Regions from separate parts of the Saccharopolyspora sp. SCSIO 74807 genome, predicted to be linked through region 2. Evidence: riboswitches for the same ligand, from Rfam matches in the RefSeq annotation. Region 2 holds a riboswitch; each other region holds the start of a gene.
The links. Region 2 has a riboswitch for glycine ahead of gcvT (glycine cleavage system aminomethyltransferase GcvT). Riboswitches for the same ligand answer to the same signal wherever they lie in the genome.

Region 1: another riboswitch for glycine. It lies ahead of gcvH (glycine cleavage system protein GcvH); the one in region 2 lies ahead of gcvT (glycine cleavage system aminomethyltransferase GcvT).
Region 3: another riboswitch for glycine. It lies ahead of gcvP (aminomethyl-transferring glycine dehydrogenase); the one in region 2 lies ahead of gcvT (glycine cleavage system aminomethyltransferase GcvT).

What each region holds. Positions count from the first base shown of each region.
Region 1 is NZ_CP146100.1:559,971-567,174, reverse strand. Features, by position in the region: gene V1457_RS02565 (ABC transporter ATP-binding protein) at 1-1,025, opposite strand, end outside; gene V1457_RS02560 (hypothetical protein) at 1,119-1,694, opposite strand; gene ald (alanine dehydrogenase) at 2,043-3,158, opposite strand; gene V1457_RS02550 (glycoside hydrolase family 30 beta sandwich domain-containing protein) at 3,262-4,677, opposite strand; glycine riboswitch at 4,857-4,947, shown strand; gene gcvH (glycine cleavage system protein GcvH) at 5,088-5,462, shown strand; gene V1457_RS02540 (L-serine ammonia-lyase) at 5,489-6,850, shown strand; gene V1457_RS02535 (DUF202 domain-containing protein) at 6,926-7,204, opposite strand, start outside.
Region 2 is NZ_CP146100.1:6,681,134-6,688,337, reverse strand. Features, by position in the region: gene glyA (serine hydroxymethyltransferase) at 1-1,147, opposite strand, end outside; gene gcvT (glycine cleavage system aminomethyltransferase GcvT) at 1,295-2,410, opposite strand; glycine riboswitch at 2,544-2,640, opposite strand; glycine riboswitch at 2,641-2,753, opposite strand; gene V1457_RS30530 (TetR/AcrR family transcriptional regulator) at 2,958-3,593, opposite strand; gene V1457_RS30525 (long-chain fatty acid--CoA ligase) at 3,769-5,391, shown strand; gene V1457_RS30520 (acyl-CoA dehydrogenase family protein) at 5,424-6,602, shown strand; gene V1457_RS30515 (hypothetical protein) at 6,695-6,847, shown strand; gene V1457_RS30510 (hypothetical protein) at 6,949-7,092, shown strand; gene V1457_RS30505 (Tm-1-like ATP-binding domain-containing protein) at 7,167-7,204, shown strand, end outside.
Region 3 is NZ_CP146100.1:4,315,336-4,322,539, reverse strand. Features, by position in the region: gene V1457_RS19780 (HesB/YadR/YfhF-family protein) at 1-56, opposite strand, end outside; gene gcvP (aminomethyl-transferring glycine dehydrogenase) at 138-3,035, opposite strand; glycine riboswitch at 3,203-3,304, opposite strand; gene V1457_RS19770 (MerR family transcriptional regulator) at 3,443-3,973, opposite strand; gene V1457_RS19765 (bifunctional nuclease family protein) at 4,317-4,793, opposite strand; gene garA (glycogen accumulation regulator GarA) at 5,332-5,793, opposite strand; gene gcvH (glycine cleavage system protein GcvH) at 5,909-6,292, opposite strand; gene V1457_RS19750 (CDP-alcohol phosphatidyltransferase family protein) at 6,484-7,089, opposite strand.

The DNA of each region.
Region 1 (7,204 bases), 570 kb from region 2:
CCACCTCCGAGGCCGTCGCGTTGCTGGGAGTCCGACTGCTGCGCTTGCTGGTACGGATCGGGCCCGTTGCCGGGTGGTCCCCAACCGCCCGCCGGGCCGTGCTCCGGCTGGTAGGCGCCCGCCACGTACTGGCCGCTGGTGAGCCGGAAGAACAGCTGCTCCAGGTCGACCTGCTCGTCCTCCAGCCCGTAGATCGCCACCCCGGCTTCCAGCGCGAGGTCCGCGACCGCCTTGGAGTCCGAGCCGGTGACGCCCAGCCGCCCGTCGGCGAGGTACTCCACCTCGTTGCCGGCTTCCTGCAGCTCGGTGACCAGTGTGTTCGGGTCGCTGGCCTGGACCAGCACGCGCGAGCTCTGCTGCGCGCGCAGTTCGTCGAGGTGGCCGTTGTAGACGCACTCACCGCGACTGACGATCACGACGTGATCGACGGTGTGCTCCATCTCCCGCAGCAGGTGGCTGGAGACCAGCACCGTGCGCCCGGACGCGGCGAACGATCGCAGGAAGCTGCGCAACCACGCGATGCCCTCCGGGTCGAGGCCGTTGGCCGGTTCGTCCAGGATCAGCACCTGCGGATCGCCCAGCAGCGCGGTGGCCAGCGCCAGCCGCTGCCGCATGCCCATCGAGAACCCGCCCGCGGCGCGGCCCGCGGCGCCGGTGAGCCCGACGAGTTCCAGCGCGTGGTCGACCTGCTGGTCCGGCACGTTCATCGCCGCGGCGTAGCAGCGGAGGTGGTTGCGCGCGGTGCGCGACGGGTGGAAGCTCTGCGCCTCCAGCACCGCGCCCACCACGGTGGCGGGGTTGCGCAGCTGCGCGAACGGCACCCCGTTGATCGTGCTCGAGCCCTCGGTGGGGTTCACCAGCCCGAGCACCATGCGCAGCGTGGTCGTCTTGCCGGAACCGTTCGGTCCGAGGAACCCCGTCACCACCCCGGGCTCGACCGCGAAGCTGAGGTCGCGGACCGCGCCGACCTGGCCGAAGTTCTTGCTCAGGTGCTGCACCAGGATCCGGCCGCTGCCGTCGTGCACACGCTCCTCCATCGTCGCCGTTGGCGCGCCGGTGCTCGGCGCGGCCACCATCCTGCCTGACGGTGCAGCGGTGATCGTCCAGGCGTGGGCGGGTCAGCCGCCGCGGTGCGGTGGCCAGGAGATTTGCCGCTCCGCGCCGGACGCGGCGGTGCGGCTGCGAGGCACCCGGTCGAACTCCAGGTGACCGCCGACCGGCGGGAAGCGGTGGGGGCGCGGGTCGTGCGCGAGCGCGGTGAACTCCGGCCCCGGCGATGCGGTGCCGGGTTCGCCGGTTTCGTCGTCGTGCCACTGCGGCCAAATCGGGATCTCGCCGGTCTCGCCGGAGTCCGCGGCATCCCCGGCGTCCTGCTCGGGGTCGTGCTCGGGCGGCGGGAACTGCGGGGCGGGTTCGGCCGTCGCCTGCCCGAACCGGTCGCCGATGAGCTGGCGGTGCACCACCAGCCACACCTCGCACGGCCACCGCCGGCTGCGCAACGTTCCCGAACAGGCAGGGCAGTGACCGTCGAGATCGGGCTGGTGCCGGGCCAACAGCGCGCGGAGACCTTCGGTGAGGCGGCGCAGCTCGGAACGCGTCACCGGCAGCAGGGCCTCGGCGCCGCCGTCGGCGGCCACTCGGTCCAGTCGCGCCAGCCGGTCCAGGACGGCCTCGCGCATCTTCGCCTCGTCCACGGTGGGCTCCCCCGTATTCTCGGGCCCGATCGTCGGCCCTTCGCGTCCGGCCGGGTCGCGGCCGGTGCGCCGAGCGCGGGCGCCCGCGGCCGATCTTCGCGCCCTCCCATCGGCAGGTGTCCGGCCGAGCTGCACCCGGACGCGTCGAACTCACTCCTTCGGGTGGTTATCGATTCGGCTGCCGATTCGAGTCGCCGACGCGCTCCGCGTCGTCGGAAATCAGGCGTTCGTGGCCTACACTGGTGTTGGCGGCCCGCTCCCGGTGACCCCCAGGCCGGTTGAGCGGGCCGCCCCATACGTTCCGTGCAGCGCTCCGGGGCTCTCGCCCCCGTCAGTCCAGTACCCCCGTCAGTCCAGTACCGCGGACGGATCCGTCAGCGGCAGGTCGTGCGCCTCCGCGACCGCTGCGTTCACCAGCTTCCCGCCGTGCGTGTTCAGCCCGCCCGCCAGCGCCGGGTCCGCCGCGCACGCCGCGCGCCACCCGTGATCGGCGATGCGCAGCGCGTACGGCAGCGTCACGTTGGTGAGCGCGTGCGTCGAGGTGTTCGGCACCGCGCCCGGCATGTTGGCCACGCAGTAGAACAACGAGTCGTGCACCCGGTAGGTCGGGGCGTCGTGCGTGGTGGGCTCCGAATCGGCGAAGCAGCCGCCCTGGTCGACCGCCACGTCCACCAGCACGCTGCCCGGCTTCATCCGCGACACCAGCTCGTTCGAGACGAGCTTCGGGGCTTTCGCGCCGGGGATCAGCACCGCGCCGATCACCAGGTCGGCCGCCTGCACCGCGGATTCCACGGTGTACCGGTTCGAGGCCACGGTGCGGATGCCGCCGCGGTAGTCGCGGTCGATGTCGCGCAGCTTGTCGACGTTGGTGTCCAGCAGTTCCACGTCCGCGCCCATGCCGAGCGCGACGGTCGCGGCATTCAGCCCCGCGACCCCGCCGCCGATCACCACGACCCGCGCGGGCGCCACTCCGGGAACACCGCCGGGCAGGACACCCCGCCCGCCGCTGGGACGCAGCAGCGCGTAGGAGCCGACCTGCGGGGCCAGCCTGCCTGCGACCTCGCTCATCGGCGCCAGCAGCGGCAGGTTCCCGCCGGGTGCCTGCACGGTCTCGTAGGCGATGCCGGTGACCCCGGCGCGCATCAGCGCCCCGGTCAGCTCGGCCGATGCGGCCAGGTGCAGGTAGGTGAACAGCAGTTGCCCCTCGCGCAGCCGCGGGTACTCCTCCGGTACCGGCTCCTTCACCTTGAGCACCAGTTCGCCCGCTGCCCACGCCTCGTCCGCCGAACCGACCAGCTCCGCCCCCGCCGCGAGGTAGTCCTCGTCCGGGATCGACGAGCCGGACCCCGCGCCGGCCTGCACGAACACCTCGTGGCCGTGTGCGCGCAGCTCGTGCACGCCTGCCGGGGTGCACGCCACTCGGTACTCGTGGTTCTTGATCTCTTGCGGCACCGCGATCTTCACCCGTGCTCCCTTCCGCGTGGCTGCCACCATCCTCCGCCGGTACGCCGCGCCCGTGCTCGTCGCCGCGGTGCCATCGGCGCGGTGGACGCGCCGCGCGAAGGGCTCAGCCCGGCCAGCTGAAGGTCGCCAGCCCGCCCGCGGGCAACGTGTAGTCGAAGGCGCGGTTCTGCGCGGACACGGTGAAGGTCTGCTCGCCACCGGTCGGGTTGTGCGCGATCAGCGCGATGGAGCCGTCGGGGTTGCGGAACGCGGCGTTGCGGACTTCGCCGAGGTCGTTCGAGCCGACCCGGACGGCCCCCGGCCGCACGAACTTGCTGGCGTGCCCGAGCGCGTAGTACTCCGCGTTGTAGCGCACGTCCCCGCCATCGACGGTCGTCACGCCGGTGCAGTCGGTGCAGGCGCCGTCCAGGACCGGCCCGTGCGCGGGATCCAGCGCCAGGTTCCACAGCAGCACGCTGCTCGCGTGGTTCCGGGTGCCGCCGATGATCAGGTTGTCGGCCTGCCAGGCCAATGTGTCGCGGAAGGTGTTCGCGGGGTCGGCTGATTCGGTGCCGGAGCACTCCGTCAGGTGGATCTCGGCGTCCGGATGCGCTTCGTGCACCGCGGACTGCGCCGACGGGTCGCCGCCGTAGCAGTGGAACGCCGCGCCGTCGGTGTACTGCGCGGCGGCATCGAGGACCTGGTTCGGGTAGTCGACGTCGTCCCAGTTGTGGTCGTAGGCGAACACCTCGGTCCCCAGCCCGGCCTGCTCGAGCTTCGGCCCGAGGTCGTTGCGGACGAACGCGGCCTGCGCGTCCGGTGCCATCGGGCTGCCCGGGTACGACTCCTGCGTGTTCAGCGGCTCGTTCTGCGGGGTCAGCGCATCGATCGGCACACCAGCCCGCTGGTACGCCTGCACGAACTTCACCAGGTAGTCGGCGAACACCTGGTAGTTCTGCGCGGGCAGTTCGCCGCCGATCATCGAGCCGCCGGATTTCATCCAGCCCGGCGCGCTCCACGGCGTGGCGACCGCGTTCAGCTCCGGCGAGAGTTCCTTCGCGCGCCGCAGCAGCGGCAGGATGTCGGCCTCGTCGTGCGCGATGGAGAACTCGGACAGGTCGTAGTCGTCCTGGCCCGGAGGCACCTCGTCGTAGCTGTAGACCTCGCGCGCGAAGTCCGAGGCGCCGATCACCTGCCGCACCGCGGTCAGCCCGATGCCCTCGCGCTGGTCGAACAGCTCGGTCAGCAGTTCGTCGCGCCGCGGCGAGGCGTTCATCAACGCCGCCGACGAGTCGGTCAGCGCCGCACCGAACCCGGTCATGGTCTGGTGGGTCTCGCCCGGATCGACGGTGATCGTGCGATGCCCGCCGCCCGAGCCGAACTCGACGTCCGGCTGGCGCGCGAGCAGCTGCCCGCCGTCCTGAGTGGTCAGCCACACGCCGACCGACGGCTCGGCGTGCGCCGCAGGCGCGAGCACGAGACCCGGCGCGAACGCCGACAACACCAGCGCAGCCAGCTTTGACCTGCGAGTTCCGCGCACCGGAACCTCCCGTCGATCGGTTCCCGACCAGGGTGGTTGAACCAATCTCGCGGTGGCTAGCGCCGTTCGGCGGCACCTGCGCACCGACCATCGGGCGTGCCCGGTCCGGTGGGAGGGGCTTTGCCAGCCGCAGCGGTGCGTTTATCGTTGCCGCACACGCGACAACCGCATACCGCCGCAGAACCCGGGCGGGAGAGACCCTGCGCAGCAGGGCGCCGAAGGAGCAAACTCTCCCCGCAAACTCTCAGGCACCATGACCGCTCGGGCGAGGCGACTCTGGAAAGCGCGCGCTCCGGCGCCGCACCCACGGTGCAAGCCGCCTGCGGCGGTGAAGCTCTCAGGTTCCGCAACAGAGGGGGAGGCCCAGGACCCGGGCACGACCGTGCCCACGACGCCCTTCAGGAGCCTCCATGTCCCTGCCCGAGCAGCTGCGCTACACCGAAGAGCACGAGTGGATCGAGGACCGCGGTGACGTGGTCCGCATCGGTGTCACGCCGTACGCGGCTGAAGCGCTCGGCGACATCGTCTACGTGCAGCTCCCGGAGACCGGGGAACGCATCGAATCCGGCCAGTCCTGCGGCGAGCTGGAATCCACCAAGTCCGTCAGCGACCTGTACGCCCCGGTGACCGGTGAGGTCGTAGCGGTCAACGAGGCCGTCGTGGACGACCCGGCGGCGGTCAACGCCGACCCGTTCGGCAACGGCTGGCTGCTCGAAGTGCGCGCGGAGAGCACCGGTGCTGTGCTCACCGCCGAGCAATACGCCGCGTTCACCAGCGGCGAGTAGCCGAGCCAGGCCGGAAGGGGCAGGCCATGGCGATCAGTGTCTTCGACCTCTTCTCGGTGGGCATCGGGCCGTCGAGCTCGCACACCGTCGGCCCGATGCGGGCGGCGGGCCGGTTCGTCGCGGGGTTGCACCGCGACGGGCTGCTCGACCAGGTGGTGCGGGTGAAGGCCGAGCTGTTCGGCTCGCTGGGCGCGACCGGGCACGGCCACGGCAGCCCGAAGGCGGTGCTGCTCGGGCTGGAAGGCCACGACCCGGAGACCGTCGAGCCGTCCTCGGTCGAGCACCGGATGGACGAGGTGCGTTCCGGCGGCGGCTTGTTGCTCAACGGTGCGCGCGAGGTCCGGTTCGACCCCGACAAGGATCTGGTGATGCACCGGCGCAAATCCTTGCCGTTGCATCCGAACGGGATGCGCTTCAGCGCGCACGGGCCGCTCGGCGAGTCCGGCCCGCTGCGCGAAGCGGTGTTCTATTCGGTCGGCGGCGGTTTCGTCGTGGACGAGGACGCCACGGGCGCGGACCGGATCAAACCGGACGAGACTCCGTTGCGGCACCCGTTCAGCACCGGTGCGCAACTGCTCGAGCAGTGCTCGGAATCCGGCGCGCGGATCAGCGACGTGATGCTGGCCAACGAGCTGTCCTGGCGATCCGAGGAACAGGTGCGCGCGGGACTGCTGCACATCTGGTCGGTCATGCAGGAGTGCGTGGAAAACGGCTCCCGCAACGACGGGGTGCTGCCCGGTGGGCTCAAGGTGCGCAGACGCGCGGCGACGCTGCGGGCGAGCCTGACCGAGCGGGACGACCCGATGGAATGGCTCACGCTGTTCGCGCTGGCGGTGAACGAGGAGAACGCCGCGGGCGGGCGGGTCGTGACCGCGCCCACCAACGGTGCAGCGGGGATCGTGCCCGCGGTGCTGCACTACTACGCGCGGTTCGTGCCGGGCGCCGACGAGGACGGCATCGTGCGCTTCCTGCTCGCGGCCGGGGCGATCGGGGTGTTGTTCAAGGAGAACGCTTCGATCTCCGGTGCCGAGGTCGGTTGCCAAGGCGAAGTCGGTTCGGCGTGCTCGATGGCCGCCGCCGGGCTCGCCGAAGTGCTCGGCGCGACGCCGGGGCAGGTGGAGAACGCCGCGGAGATCGGGGTGGAGCACAACCTCGGTCTCACCTGCGATCCGGTGGGCGGTCTGGTTCAGGTTCCGTGCATCGAGCGCAACGCGGTCGCCTCGGTCAAGGCGGTCACGGCCGCGCGGATGGCCTTGCGCGGCAACGGCAGCCACGTCGTCTCGCTGGACAAGGCGATCCGCACGATGCGCGACACCGGCCGGGACATGAAGGTCAAGTACAAGGAGACGGCCCGCGGCGGTCTCGCGGTGAACGTGATCGAGTGCTGAGCCTGCGGGGAACGGGTCGTTCACCGCAGGCCAGCGGTTCCGCTGGATGGTCCGCGGAAAAACCGCGGCGGTCCGCTACAGGATCAGCGCGTAGGCCAGTGCGGTGGCTGCGGCCACCAGGGACAGAGCGGTCACGCCGGCGTGCAGCACTCCGTCGGGGAGCGGCTCGTCCGCTCGGAGGTTGCGTTCGGCCCGCCGGTGGCGGCGCCACGCCAGGAACGCGATCACTGCTGCCACCGGCAGGAACACCGCAGCGGACACCGCGGCGGCCACTGCGCTGCGGTGCGCGATCAGCCGCAGCAGCACCGCCATCCCGGCGACGAAGGCCATGATCGTGCGCAACCACGCGAGCGT
Region 2 (7,204 bases):
TGCCGAATCCGCGGGTGGCCAGTGCGGAGGTGCCCACGCGGAGTCCGGAGGTCACCATCGGCGGGCGCGGGTCGCCTGGCACGGCGTTGCGGTTGACGGTGATGCCGATCTCGTGGAGGCGGTCTTCGGCCTGCTTGCCGTCGAGTTCGGAGTGGCGCAGGTCGACCAGCACCAGGTGCACGTCGGTGCCGCCGGAGACCAGCTGCACCCCGGCGGTGCGGGCGTCGTCGGCGCAGAGGCGTTCGGCCAGGGCTTGGGCGCCTTCGATGGTGCGGCGCTGCCGGTCGGCGAACTCGGGGGACTGGGCGGTTTTGAACAGCACCGCCTTGCCCGCGATCACGTGCTCGAGGGGGCCGCCTTGCTGGCCGGGGAACACCGCGGAGTTGAACTTCTTGGTGAACTCGTCGTCCGCGGAGAGGATCACCCCGCCGCGCGGGCCGCCGAGGGTTTTGTGCGTGGTCGTGGTGACCACGTGCGCGTGCGGCAGCGGGTTCGGGTGCAGCCCCGCGGCGACCAGCCCGGCGAAGTGCGCCATGTCGACCATCAGGTACGCCCCGACCTCGTCGGCGATCTCGCGGAACCGGGCGAAGTCGAGCTGGCGCGGGTAGGCCGACCACCCGGCGATGATCATCTGGGGTTTGTTCTCGCGGGCCAGGCGGGCGAGTTCGTCCATGTCGACCCGGTGGTCCTGCTCCGAGACGTGGTACGGCACCACGTTGTAGAGCTTGCCGGAGAAGTTGATCCGCATCCCGTGGGTGAGGTGCCCGCCATGCGCCAGGTCCAGGCCCATGATCGTGTCACCCGGCTTGAGCAGCGCGAACATCGCCGCAGCATTGGCCTGCGCCCCCGAGTGCGGCTGCACGTTCGCGAACGACGCGCCGAAGAGCTCCTTGGCCCGATCGATCGCCAACTGCTCGACGACGTCCACGTGCTCGCAACCGCCGTAATACCGCTTGCCCGGATAGCCCTCGGCGTACTTGTTCGTCAGCACCGACCCCTGCGCCTGCAACACCGCCTGCGACGCGAAGTTCTCCGACGCGATCATCTCCAGCGTGTTCTGCTGCCGCGACAACTCAGCGCCGACCGCGGCCGCCACCTCCGGATCCACCGCCGACAGCGAATCGTTGAACAGGTCCGGTGCGGACATCGCATTGCCTCCTGTGCTCGATGTGGGCCCTGCACGTGGGCTCTGAATGTGCTCGATGGGCTCTGAATGGTGATGTGGGCCGTGCCGGATGCGGGCCGCGCTGCCCTCCGGCCGGCGTGGGCGTGCGGGCATCTCGCCCGCGGGTGGTCAGTTCGACCGTCGGTAGAACGGCAGCTCGACGACCTGCACGTCGATGCTCCTGCCGCGGATGTCGACCTTCAGCTCGGTGCCGGGCGCGCTGTGCGCGCGGTCCACGTAAGCCATCCCGATCGGATGTCCCAGCGTGGGCGACGGCGCACCGCTGGTCACCTCGCCGACCTCGGCACCCGCGGCGTCCAGCACCGGGTACCCGTGCCGCGGCGCGCGGCGCGCATCGGTGCTGAGCCCGACCAGGGTGCGTTCGGTGGGCTCCTCGGCGACGCGGGCCAGCGCGGCCTTGCCGACGAAGTCACCCGGCTTGTCCAGCTTCACCACCCGCCCGAGGTTCGCGTGGAACGGGGTGAGGCCGGTGGAGAGCTCGTGGCCGTGCAGCGGCATCCCCGCCTCCAACCGCAAGGTGTCCCGGCAGGACAGCCCGGCAGGGGCCAGCTCGTGCTGCTGCCCGGACTCGGCCAGCGCGTGCCAGACCGCCGGGGCGTCGGCGGGTGAGGTGAACAGCTCGAAGCCGTCCTCACCGGTGTAGCCGGTGCGCGCCAGCATCACCTGCGCGCCCGCGACCGTGCTGCGGTAGCCGGCGAAGTACTTGACCGTGGACAGGTCCGTGTCGGTCAGCGGCGCGAGGATCTCGACGGCCTTCGGGCCCTGTACCGCGATCAGCGCGTAGTCCGCGGAAACGTCCTCGTACGCGGCGTCGAAGCCCTGCACGCGCCGTTCCAGCTCGGCGGAGACCACGTCGGCGTTCGCGGCGTTGGCGACCACCAGGTATTCCTGCTCGGCCAGCCGGTAGACGATCAGGTCGTCGAGCACGCCGCCGTCGGCGTCGCAGAGCATCGTGTAGCGGGCACGCCCGGCCGTTATGCCGGATGCCTTCGCCACCAGCGCGTAGTCCAGCGCCTCGGCGGCCTGCGGGCCGCTGATCCGGATCTCGCCCATGTGCGAGAGGTCGAACAGGCCCGCGGTGTTGCGCACCGCTTGGTGCTCGGCGGTGTCACCGGAGTAGCGCACCGGCATCTGCCAGCCCGCGAACTCGGTGAAGTGGGCGCCTAGCGCTCGGTGCACCTCGTGGAGAGGTGTCTGACGCGCGGAGGGCGGCGACGACGTCATGGTGCGGAACTCCTCCTCATCGGCACCGATCACGTCCGAGGACCGGCTGCGGCCACTTCCAGCGGAAACCATAGCCCCAGCGGAAGCTGCAGCTCGAGCACCTCGGCGGCGACGGGCGCGGTGGGCGCCGGCCGGCCTCCCCGGAGTCATTGGCCTGAGAGTTTCGCCGCGCTCGTGCGGCTTGCACCGTGGGCGAGGGATGCGGATCCCTGCTTTTCTCCGTGATCGCCTGCTGTCGTGCGGTGCGGGGCCTGAGAGTTTGGTGGGGAGGATTGCTCCTTCGGCGCTCCACGGCCGCATACCAGGGGCTCCTGGTGGGGGGAGTCTCTCCCGCACGACGTCGTCGGCGGCTGTTCAGTTGGGCTTTCGGTTGCTGGCTGACGCTACGGAGATCACGTTTCGCAGTCAACCGAACGTGAGCCCTGTCCCGTCACGAATAGTGTTCTTCGGATTCGCTGCGTAGCGGTGTCGGTGGCTTGCACGGTCGGCTGCTCGGCGGCTGCGCCGCCGGCGAGGCGAAGATCGAAAATTCAGTATTAATGATCAATCACGACGTGTTCGCTGCGACCAGCTCGAACTGCGCGCGCAGACCATCCACCAGCGCTCGCAGCGCCAGCTCGAAGCTGTCGTCGTCGATCTCCGCGGCGTGCTCGCGCAGCTTGTGCGCCTGCCGCAGGTGCGGGAACCGGTCGTCGTAGATCTCGGCGTCGTCCGGGAACCCGCCCGCGAACGAGCCCATGGCGGAGCCGACCACCAGGTACTTCGTGGAGGCCCCGATCATGGTGGCGTAGCGCGGCGGCCAGCCCGCGCTGGTCAGCCCGCCGTGCACGGCGTCGGCGCGGCTGAGCGAGGTCTCCCGCCGGGCCGGTCCCGAGGCCATGAACGGCACCAGGTTCGGATGCGCGGCCAGCGCGGCCCGGTAGGAGCGGGCCCAGCGCAGCAGCCCGGTGGTCCAGTCGGTGCCGAAACCGCTGGTGTCCACGCTGGCCATCACGCCGTTGGCGATCTCGTGCAGCAGCGCGTCCTTGGTGGCGACGTGGTTGTACAGCGAGGCGGCGCGCACGCCGAGCGCGTCGGCGAGGCGGCGCATGGACAGCGCTTCGAGGCCGTGCGAATCGATGATCTCCAGCCCGCAGGTACGGATGCGTTCGGAGGTCAGCAGCGGGCTCTTCGGCCGTCCCATCCGCGCTTCCCCCTGTTCGACGCTCCGCTCCGGGGTCTTCCCGGCACCGACAGTGTCCGGTGCTGCGCTCTTGCCGCAGCGCTCGGGGTGGTCCTAGAGTCCAAAACTAACGACGTTAGTTGCCGGGTGTCCACTTCTCGCGGGACGCCCGGCGCGTCCGGCGAGGAGGCCGCCGATGGTCAACGACGACAGTTCGATTGCGCAGCCGACGACGCCCGGCCAGCGGTCGACGACGCTGTCCCTGGCGTCCGTGCTCGCCGAGCCGGCCCGCCTGCGGCCGTCGGCGACCGCGGTCATCGAGGGCGACCAGCACGTCGGCTACGGGCAGCTGTGGGAGCAGGTCCGCGCGCACGCCGCAGCGCTGCGCGGACGGGGAGTGCAGCCCGGCGACCGGGTCGCGATCGTCGCACCCAACGTCATCGACTTCGTGCGCGCCTACTACGCCGTGCTCACCGCGGGCGCCGTCGTGGTGCCGGTGCCGCTGCTGCTGGTGCCGGACGAAGCGGCGCACCTGCTGCGCGACTCGGGCGCCAAGCTCGTCATCGGGCACACCTCGCAGCGCGCGCTGGCGGAGGAGTCCGCGCGCCGCGTCGGCGTCCCGGTGCTGACCGTCGGCCCCGGCGGCGATCCGGAGGCCTCGCCGGAAACCACCTCACTGACCGAACTGGCCGCGGCCGCCGAACCGGTGGCGTCCTTCGCGACCCGCGCCCCCGAGGACCCGGCGGTCATCTTCTACACCAGCGGAACCACGGGACGCCCCAAGGGCGCCGTGCTCACGCACCTCAACCTGGTCATGAACGCCGTGGTGAACGCCTTCGACGCGAACGACACCCGGCGCGACGACAAGGTGCTCGGCTGCCTGCCGCTGTTCCACGTGTTCGGCCAGACCGTCTCGCTGAACACCACGTTCCGCGCCGGTGCCGCGCTGGTGCTGCAACCCAAGTTCGACCCCGGCGAAGCTCTCGAGCTGATCCGGCGGCACGAAGTCACCCAGCTCAACGGAGTGCCGACGATGTACATCCGGATGCTGGAAGCCGCCGGGCCGGAAACAGCGCTGCCCAGCCTGCGGCTGTGCGTCTCCGGCGGCGCCGCGCTGCCGGTTGCGGTGCTGGAGAACTTCGAGCGGCGCTTCGGCGCGTCCATCCACGAGGGCTACGGGCTGTCCGAGACCTCGCCGACCGCCACCGTGAACCAGCCGGCGTTCGGCGCGCGCGCCGGAACCGTGGGGCACCCGCTGTGGGGCGTCGACGCCGAGGTCGCCGACCCGGACGTCGACGACCGCATCGAGCTGCTGCCCACCGGCCAGACCGGCGAGATCGTCATCCGCGGCCACAACGTGTTCGCCGGCTACCTCGGCGACCCCGCGGCCACCCGCGCCGCGGTGGTCGACGGCTGGTTCCGCACCGGCGACATGGGCCGCAAGGACGCCGACGGCTACCTGTCCATCGTGGACCGCAAGAAGGACCTGATCATCCGCAACGGCTACAACATCTACCCGCGCGAGGTGGAGGAGCTGCTGATCCGGCACCCGGCCGTCGCGCAGTGCGCGGTGATCGGCCTGCCCGACCCCGAACGCGGCGAGGAGATCTGCGCGGTCGTGGTCCCCGAACCGGGCGAGCTCGCCGACGATTCGCTGTCCGGGGCGATCCGGGCGTGGGCCGCCGAGCAGACCGCGCACCACAAGTACCCGCGCCGCGTCGTGTTCGTCGACGAACTGCCGCTCGGTCCCAGCCACAAGGTCCTCAAGCGCGAACTGCGCGAGCAGCTCACCGAGACGAACACCGCCGCTCGCGGCTGAGCCCGGGCCGGATTCGGAAAGGAACAGCACTGATGGTCGACTTTTCGCTCACCGAGGAAGAGCGGGACATCCGCGACTGGGTGCGCACCTTCGTGCAGCGCGAACTCATGCCGCTGGAGCAGGAGGTGCTGCGCCGCGAGCGCAACCACGAGCGCGGGCTGACCAAGCAAGAGCTCGGGCAGCTGCGGCAGAAGGCCCGCGACGCCGGATTCTGGGGCGTGCAGACCCCGGAGGAGTACGGCGGGATGGGGCTTTCCGCGGTGCTGACCGCGCTGATCGAGATCGAGCTGGGCCGCACGTTCGTGCCGTTCAGCTTCGGCGGCTACGCCGACAACATCCTCTACCACGCCAACGAGGACCAGCAGCGGCGCTACCTGCTGCCCACCATCGAAGGCGAGCGCAAGTCCTGCTTCGCGATCACCGAACCCGGCGCCGGATCGGACGCGAAGGACATCCGCACCACCGCCCGCAAGGAGGGCTCGGAGTGGGTGATCGACGGCGAGAAGACGTTCATCACCGGCGGCATCGACGCCGACTTCACGATGGTCTTCGCCGTCACCGACAAGGACAAGGGCGCCGACGGCGGAGTCACCTGCTTCCTCGCCGACCGGGACGCGGGCTGGAAGTCCGAGCCGATCGAGATCATGGGCGAGTGGGACCGGCAGCCCGCCGCGCTGCAGTTCGACGGCGTGCGGGTGCCGGAGGAGAACGTGCTCGGCGAGGTCGGCGGCGGCTTCAAGCTCGCCATGCAGTGGATCGGCCGCGGCCGGTACCTGCTGCCCGCCCGCGCGCTCGGCGGCTGCGAACGCATGATGGAGATGTCCATGGACTACGCGCGCAGCAGGAAGACCTTCGGCGCGCCGATCGCCGATCGCCAGGCCATCCAGTGGATGATCGCCGACTCCGCGGTGGAGATCGAATCGCTGCGCTGGCTGGTGCTGCAGGCCGCGTGGCAGTCCGACCAGGGCATGGACTCGCGGCACGCGCAGAGCATCGCCAAGCTCTACGGCGGCACCCGCGCCAACGAGATCGTGGACCGGATGATGCAGATCCACGGCGGCATGGGCTACACCCGCGAACTGCCCATCGAGCGCTGGTACCGGGACATCCGGCTGCTGCGCATCTTCGAGGGAACCGACGAGATCCAGCGCCGCACCATCGCCCGCAACCTGCTCAAGGGGCACTCGTCGGTCAGCGGTGTGCTCGGCTAGGAGCGTTCGCGGGGCTGCAGGGCTCGATCGGGTGCCCGAAATGCCGGTACCCTGTGGGTAACCGTGCCCGAACGGTCCGAGTGGGAGCGACCATGTCTCTGTTCAAGAAGGTGACCGACTTCGCCAAGAGCCCGCAGGGCAAGAAGGCGATCGACCAGGCCAAGCGCTACGCGTCCGACCCCAAGAACAAGGCGAAGATCGACCAGGTCAAGAACCGCTTCATGGGCAAGGGCAAGAGCCAGTGACCTGAGCCCGCAAGCGACGGCCCCCGGCGAAGTCCGGGGGCCGTTCTCTCGCCCGGGAAATGAGCGGCAGCGCGTGGTAGTAGGCGGTTGGCGTGGTGACGATGGTTCTGAGGTTGAACGAGGTGCACGAGCACCCGCCGCGCGAGGCCGCCGAGCGGGAAGACCGCGAGGAGCTGCGCGCCCGTGAAGTTCGCCGGTTCCTGGACGAGGACGCGGAGCTGCTGGGGTCGCTCGCCGATTGGTGATCAACGGGCTGTGTCCGGACCGCTTCGCGAAGTAGGCTTCGGCTCCGGTGGACCCCGACGGCGAAGGCGGTGCGATGGGCCGGGCGTACGTGGTGGGCACGTTCGACACCAA
Region 3 (7,204 bases), 2.4 Mb from region 2:
CCACCGGCCAGCACGACCTTGATGACCTCGGCTGCGCTCTCGCTGATCGTGAGCATTGCTGCACTCCTCTCGGAGGCGGTCGGATGGAACCGCCCACCGTAGTGCATCCGGCCGGTCGCCCGCTCACCCCCGCGCGATCATGCCTCGTAGGCCGAAAGCGGAGGGCACGAGCACACGAGGTTGCGGTCACCGCGCGCGCCGTCGATGCGGCGAACGGCAGGCCACACCTTCGCCTCCGAGGTGCCCAGCGGGTAGGCGGCCTCGGCGCGCGTGTAGGCGTGCTCCCACGTACCGGCCAGCGCCGGGGCGGTGTGCGGCGCCTGCACCAGCGGGTTGTCGTCGGCGGGCCACTGCCCGGCGGCCACCTTGTCGATCTCCCCGCGGATGGCGATCATCGCCGCGCAGAACCGGTCGAGTTCGGCGAGGTTCTCGCTCTCGGTCGGCTCCACCATCAACGTGCCCGCGACCGGGAACGACATCGTCGGCGCGTGCAGCCCGTAGTCGGCGAGCCGCTTGGCCACGTCGTCCACGGTCACACCGCTGGACTTGGTGATCGGGCGCAGGTCCAGGATGCACTCGTGGGCGACGAACCCGCCGGAGCCGGTGTAGAGCACCGGGAAGTACTCGTCCAACCGCCGCGCCACGTAGTTGGCCGCGGCGACCGCGGTCAGCGTGGCCCGGCGCAGCCCGTCCGAACCCATCATCCGCACGTAGGCCCAGGAGATCGGCAGGATCGAGGCGCTGCCCCACGGCGCGGCGCTGATCGGGCCGACCCCGGTCTCGGGACCGGCCGCGGGCTGCAGCGGGTGGTTCGGCAGGAACGGCGCCAGGTGCGCGCGAACACCGATCGGCCCCACGCCGGGACCACCGCCGCCGTGCGGGATGCAGAACGTCTTGTGCAGGTTCAGGTGCGAGACGTCCGCGCCGAACCGGCCCATCCGGGCCAGCCCGATCAGCGCGTTGAGGTTCGCGCCGTCGACGTAGACCTGCCCGCCCGCGTCGTGCACCAGCCCGCACACCTGTTGCACGGTGTCCTCGTAGACGCCGTGCGTGGACGGGTAAGTGATCATGATCCCGGCCAGGTCGTCGCGGTGCTGCTCGACGACCTCGCGCAGGTGGTCCATCTCGATGTTGCCCTGGTCGTCGCAGCGCACCACGACCACGCGCAGCCCGGCCATCACGGCGCTGGCGGCGTTCGTGCCGTGCGCGCTGGCCGGGATCAGGCAGACGTCCCGCGCCGCCTCACCACGGCTGTGGTGGTAGGCGCGGATGGCCAGCAGACCGGCGAATTCGCCCTGGCTGCCCGCGTTCGGCTGCACGCTGACCGCGTCGTAGCCGGTGATCTCGGTCAGCCAGCGCTCCAGGTCGTGCACCACCTCGAGCAGCCCCGCCGCGTCCTGCCCGGGTGCGAACGGGTGCACCTCGGCGAACTCGGGCCAGGTCACCGGCTCCATCTCGGCGGTGGCGTTGAGCTTCATCGTGCACGAGCCCAGCGGGATCATGCTGCGGTCCAGCGCCAGGTCGGTGTCCGAGAGCTTGCGCAGGTAACGCAGCAGCGAGGTCTCCGAGCGGTGCGTGTGGAACACCGGGTGCGTCATGTAGTCGGACGTGCGCAGCAGTGCGGTGGGCAGCGCGTCGGCCGTCTCCGCGTCCAGCTCGTCCACCCCGGTCAGCGTCTCGCCACCGAACCCGAACGCGCTGAGGACCTTCAGCAGCGTCTCCCGGGTGGTGGTCTCGTCGCAGCTGAGGCCCACGTGGTCGGCGTCGATGTGGCGCAGGTTGATCCCCTCGCCGCGAGCGGCGTCGACGACCTCCGCCGCCCGGCCCGGCACCCGCGTGACGATCGTGTCGAAGAACTCCGCGTGCACGACCTCGACCCCGCCGCGGCGCAGCCGCTCGGCCAGCACCGCCGCCATCCGGTGCGCCCGCTGCGCGATGGCGCGCAGCCCGCCCGGGCCGTGGTAGACCGCGTACATCGACGACATCACGGCCAGCAGGACCTGCGCGGTGCAGATGTTGCTGGTGGCCTTCTCGCGGCGGATGTGCTGCTCACGGGTCTGCAGCGCGAGCCGGTAAGCCTGATCCCCGTCGGCGTCCACGCTCACCCCGACCAGCCTGCCGGGCAACTGCCGCTCGATGCCCTTGCGCACCGCCATGTACCCGGCGTGCGGGCCGCCGAAGCCCATCGGCACGCCGAAGCGCTGCGTCGTGCCGACCACGACGTCGGCACCGATCTCCCCCGGCGCGCGCAGCAGCGTCAGCGCCAGCAGGTCGGCGCTGACCACGGCCATCGCGCCGCGCTCGTGCACCTCGGCGATGATCGCCTCGTGGTCGCGCAGCGCGCCCGATGCGCCCGGGTAGGCCAGCAGCGCACCGAAGAAGTCCCCCTCCGGCAGGCCCTGCGGACCGGCGGAGAGGTCGGCCTCGACGATCTCGATGCCCAGCGGCTCGGCACGGGTCTCGATCACCGAACGCGTCTGCGGCATGGTGTCGGCGTCCACGACGAACCGCGGCGACTTGTTCCGTCCCGCGCGGCGCACCAGGGTCATGCCCTCGGCCGCGGCGGTGGACTCGTCCAGCATCGAGGAGTTCGAGACCGGCACCCCGGTCAGGTCCGCGACCATGGTCTGGAAGTTCAGCAGCGCCTCCAGGCGGCCCTGCGAGATCTCCGGCTGGTACGGCGTGTAGGCGGTGTACCACGCCGGGTTCTCCAGCACGTTGCGGCGGATCACCGGCGGCGTGATCGTCGGGTGGTAGCCGAGCCCGATCATCTCGGTGTGCGGCCGGTTGCGGCTCGCGCGCTCGCGCAGCTCGGCGAGCGCCTCCGCCTCCGTCGCCGGTTCCGGCAGCGCCAAGTGCAGGTCGCGCTCGCGGATGCCGGACGGCACCGCGGACTGGGCGAGTTCCTCCAGCGAGCCGACGCCGATCACGTCCAGCATCCGGGCCAGTTCGGCGGGCAGCGGCCCGACGTGGCGGTCGGCGAACGGGGTTCCGTGTTCCAGGGCGGCCAGCGGGATCCGGTCTTCGGTCGTCATCGCCACACCTCATTCATCGCAGCGGACACAGGGCGGCAGCGTTGTGTGCTGCCCTCCCCCTCTGTCACTGTCCGCATCGCGAACGCCTGAGAGCTTCGCCCGGTCGGACCGGACTTGCACCGTCGGCGGGCGCCACCTCGTCCGGTGGCACCTCTTTCCAGAGGTATCTCGCCCGTGCGGTCCAGCCGCCTGAGAGGTTGTCGGGGAGGGTTTGCTCCTTCGGCGCCGCCGGCGACCGGATCACCGGCGGACTCTCCCGCACGGGGTCTGCGATGCCTCGCACCCTACCCGATCCAGTGAGCGCCGACCGGTGCGATCTTCGTCGCGTCCGAACGTCCCACGCACCGGACGCGCTGCGCACGCACCGTGTCCACGCGAAATCCCCGGGCCGGGGCCGCCGAACCGGTTCAGCCCGTTTGCCGGTCCCGACGCCTGCGGGACAGCTCGTCATCGACGGGCTCTTCGGGGTCGGCGGTGTCGGCTCTTTCCGCCGGGAACTCGTGGATGGTGCCGGTGATCTCCCGCATCGCACCGCTGACCGCGATGCCGAACACGCCCTGCCCGCCCTGCAGCAGGTCGACGACCTCTTCCGCGGAGGTGCACTCGTAGACCGTGGTGCCGTCGCTGAACAACGTGATCTTCGCCAGGTCGCGCACCCCGCGGCCGCGCAGGTGCTCCACCGCCAGCCGGATGTTGTGCAACGAGACCCCGGTGTCCAGCAGCCGCTTGACCACCTTCAGCACCAGGATGTCCTTGAACGAGTACAACCGCTGCGAACCCGAACCGGCGGCGCTGCGGATGGACGGGCCGACCAGCTTGGTCCTGGCCCAGTAGTCGAGCTGCCGGTAGGTGATTCCGGCGATCTGGCAGGCCGCGGGTCCGCGGTAGCCGACGAGTTCGTCCGGCAGCGCGGGATCCGGCAACGCGGGGTCGGCCATCGGTTCCGGCTGCTGCGCGGAATCTTCGCCGGGTGCTCGCTCCACCACGCCTGCCTCCCCTCGTCCGGCCACCGGGGCCGGCGAACCACCGGGAACAACCGCACCGGGCGGCTGCCGCCCCGGAGCTCCCGCGACCGGGCCGCGAGCGCCCGACCTGGAAAATCACATCGGAGCAATTCGCGTTGCAACGACGGTAAGCCCACCCCGTGGGCGGGTCAACGCGACGCGCGGACGCACCCCCGCCGGGCGGACACCCCACCGGGAATTCCCCGCCACCGGGCCGGAAATGCGAACGGCTCCCGTGCCTCTCGGCAGCGGGAGCCGTCGTGGCGCACCGGGGCGGTCAGGTATCCGCGCCCCGGAAGTCCTCCGGCGAGACCGAGTCCAGGAACTCCCGGAACTTCTCGACCTCGTCCTCCTGCTCGTCCGGGATGATCAGCCCGGCTTCGTCCAGCACCGATTCGTCGGCGTGGATCGGCACCCCGACCCGCAGCGCCAGCGCGACCGAGTCGCTCGGGCGGGCCGAGACCCGCACGTCCCCGTCGAAGATCAGCTCGGCGAAGAACGTGCCCTCCTGCAGATCGGTGATCCGCACCTGCTCCAGATCCCGCCCGAGGGCGCCGATGACGTCCTTGAGCAGATCGTGGGTCAGGGGTCTGGCCGGCCGCACACCCTGCTGCTCCAGCGCGATCGCGGTGGCCTCCACCGATCCGATCCAGATCGGCAAGTACCGCTCACCGTCGGTTTCGCGCAGCAGCAGAATCGGCTGGTTGGCTGGTAGTTCCACTCGCACGCCGACGACGCGCATCTCGCTGCTCATCGTCTCATCGCCTCCTCCAGCGCGCCGAAGCGTGACATCCTTGGTCGAGGATCGCGCACCGACGCCTCCGACGCTACCCGCGATACGGCGGACACGCCTACCACTGGCCATCGCCTCCGGCCGGATTTTCCGCTCGCTGAACGGCTTTTTCCGGTTCGTACCGCCTGCTCGCCGGACCGCGCGCGAACGCCGGTGCCGCCGGTGCAGGCCCTTGTTCGTCGACCGACTCCGGTTCCGCTCGCCGGTGCCGTTCGCGATGCTGCCGAGATCGTTCGCCCGCTGCGGGCTCCGGGCGAACGGGGAGTTCCCGCGCCCTGCCGGTTGCTGCAGCGCAACGACGCCCACAGCAACGATACACCGCAGCCCCAACGGCCAACCGCTGGTCAGAGCCTCGCGGAGGGCATCGGGCGAGGACGGACCGGCGGCTCCGCACCCGGCGATCGGATGATCGCCTCCGGTGCCGCGATCGGACGATCGCCTCGGATGCCGTCGGGGCGGCGCCGTGGACGCCGCCCCGTCGCGGAACGGCCGCGGACCTTCAGCGTCCCTGGCCGCCGTCGATCGGCCCGGTCAGGAACACCAGCCGGAACTTGCCGATCTGCACCTCGTCGCCGTTGGCCAGCACCGAGGTGTCCACCGGTTCCCGGTTGACGTAGGTCCCGTTCAAGCTGCCCACGTCCACGACGACGAAGTCGCTGCCCTCGCGCCGGAACTCGGCGTGGCGACGGGAAACGGTGACGTCGTCGAGGAATATGTCGCTGTCGGGGTGCCGACCCGAGCTGGTGGTCTCCCGGTCGAGCAGGAATCGCGACCCCGCGTTCGGGCCGCGCTTGACCACCAGCAGGGCGGACCCGGCGGGCAGCGCGTCGACTCCGGAGGCCGCAGGCTCCGGAGCCGCACTCTCGGTGCTCTCCGATTCCGACAGGAACGGCCTGAAGACCGAGGTGGTCTCCGGTGACTGCTCCGGCGGAACGCCGCCGGGCCCGTCGTTCTGGCTCACCTGAGCTCTCCTCTGCGCGGATGGGTCGTGCAAGTGCGTTCCAACGTACCGCGCCGTTCCAGGTGGCAGACGCGGGAGTCCCACAACGATCCGGCCGCGGTGCGGAGATCGACGATCATGCCTGGTCGATGACGGCTTGGTAGTCCTCCGGGCCGAGCAGCGCGTCCGGCGCCGCCGGGTCGGCCAGCTTGATCTCGAGCATCCAGCCGTCGCCGAACGGCGCGGAGTTGACCAGCTCGGGCTGCTCGTCGAGCCGCTCGTTGCGGGCGACGACCTCGCCGGCGACCGGGGCGTAGATGTCCGAGACGCTCTTGGTCGACTCCACCTCGCCGATGCCGCCACCGGCCTGCACCGCCTCGCCCGCATCGGGCAGCTGGACGAACACCACGTCGCCGAGCTGCTGCTGGGCGTAGTCGGTGATGCCGACCCGGACGGTGTCCTCGCCGGTGCGCAGCACCCACTCGTGGTCTTCGGTGTACTTGATCCCTTCCGGGGCCACTTGGGTCCCGCCTTCCTGGTCGCTCGGCCGGCGGGACTTCGCAGCGCCTCCGCCTCACCCGCGATGATCGCCGCGGGCGTCGCGAGCGTAGGTCGAGGCCGCAGCGGACCGCAAGGCAGCCGCGACGTGATCAACTCCGCAGCGCGGGTGGCGCCGGCAGCGCACGCGCACTGCGGCCGGCTGCGCCGCGGTCAGGTCCGGTTCGATCTGGCCAGCCGCACGGTCGCGAAGACCTGGATCAGGTACAGCACACCGGCCCACACGTACAGCACGCCGCCCCAGCCGGTGAAGGCGTACGCCAGCGGGCGCACGACCTGCTCGAACGCGAAGTCCTCCTGCACCAGCAGCAACAGCGGGAACGCGTACATCAGGCAGAAGGTCGCGGCCTTGCCGAGGTAGTGCACCTCGGGCGGCTCGAACCCGTGCCAGCGCAGCACCGGCAAGCACAGCGTCAGCACCACGTCGCGGCCGATCAGCGCCACCGCGGCCCACCACGGGATCACGTCCCGGAGCACGAAGGCGATCAGCGTCGCGACGATGTAGAGCCGGTCGGCACCCGGGTCGAGCAGCTCGCCGACGCGGCTGTACTGGTTCAGCCAGCGGGCGAGCTTGCCGTCGAGCCAGTCGGTGGCCCCGCTGATCACCAGCACCAGCAGGGCAAGCAGGTCCTGCTGCGGCCCCAGCAGCAGCCAGAGGAACAGCGGGACACCGGCCAGGCGCAGCACGCTGAGCAGGTTCGGCCAGGTCAGCCAGGGGTCGTCCCAGACGTTCGCGGCGACCTCTTTGATGTGCGCGATGCCGGGATCGGGCGGGGCTGCGGTTTCGGCGTCATCCGGACCGGACGAGTCCGCCGGTCGCTGCGCGGAGTCGTCCGCCGGTGGCTGCGCCGCGTGCTCGCCTGGTTCGGGATGC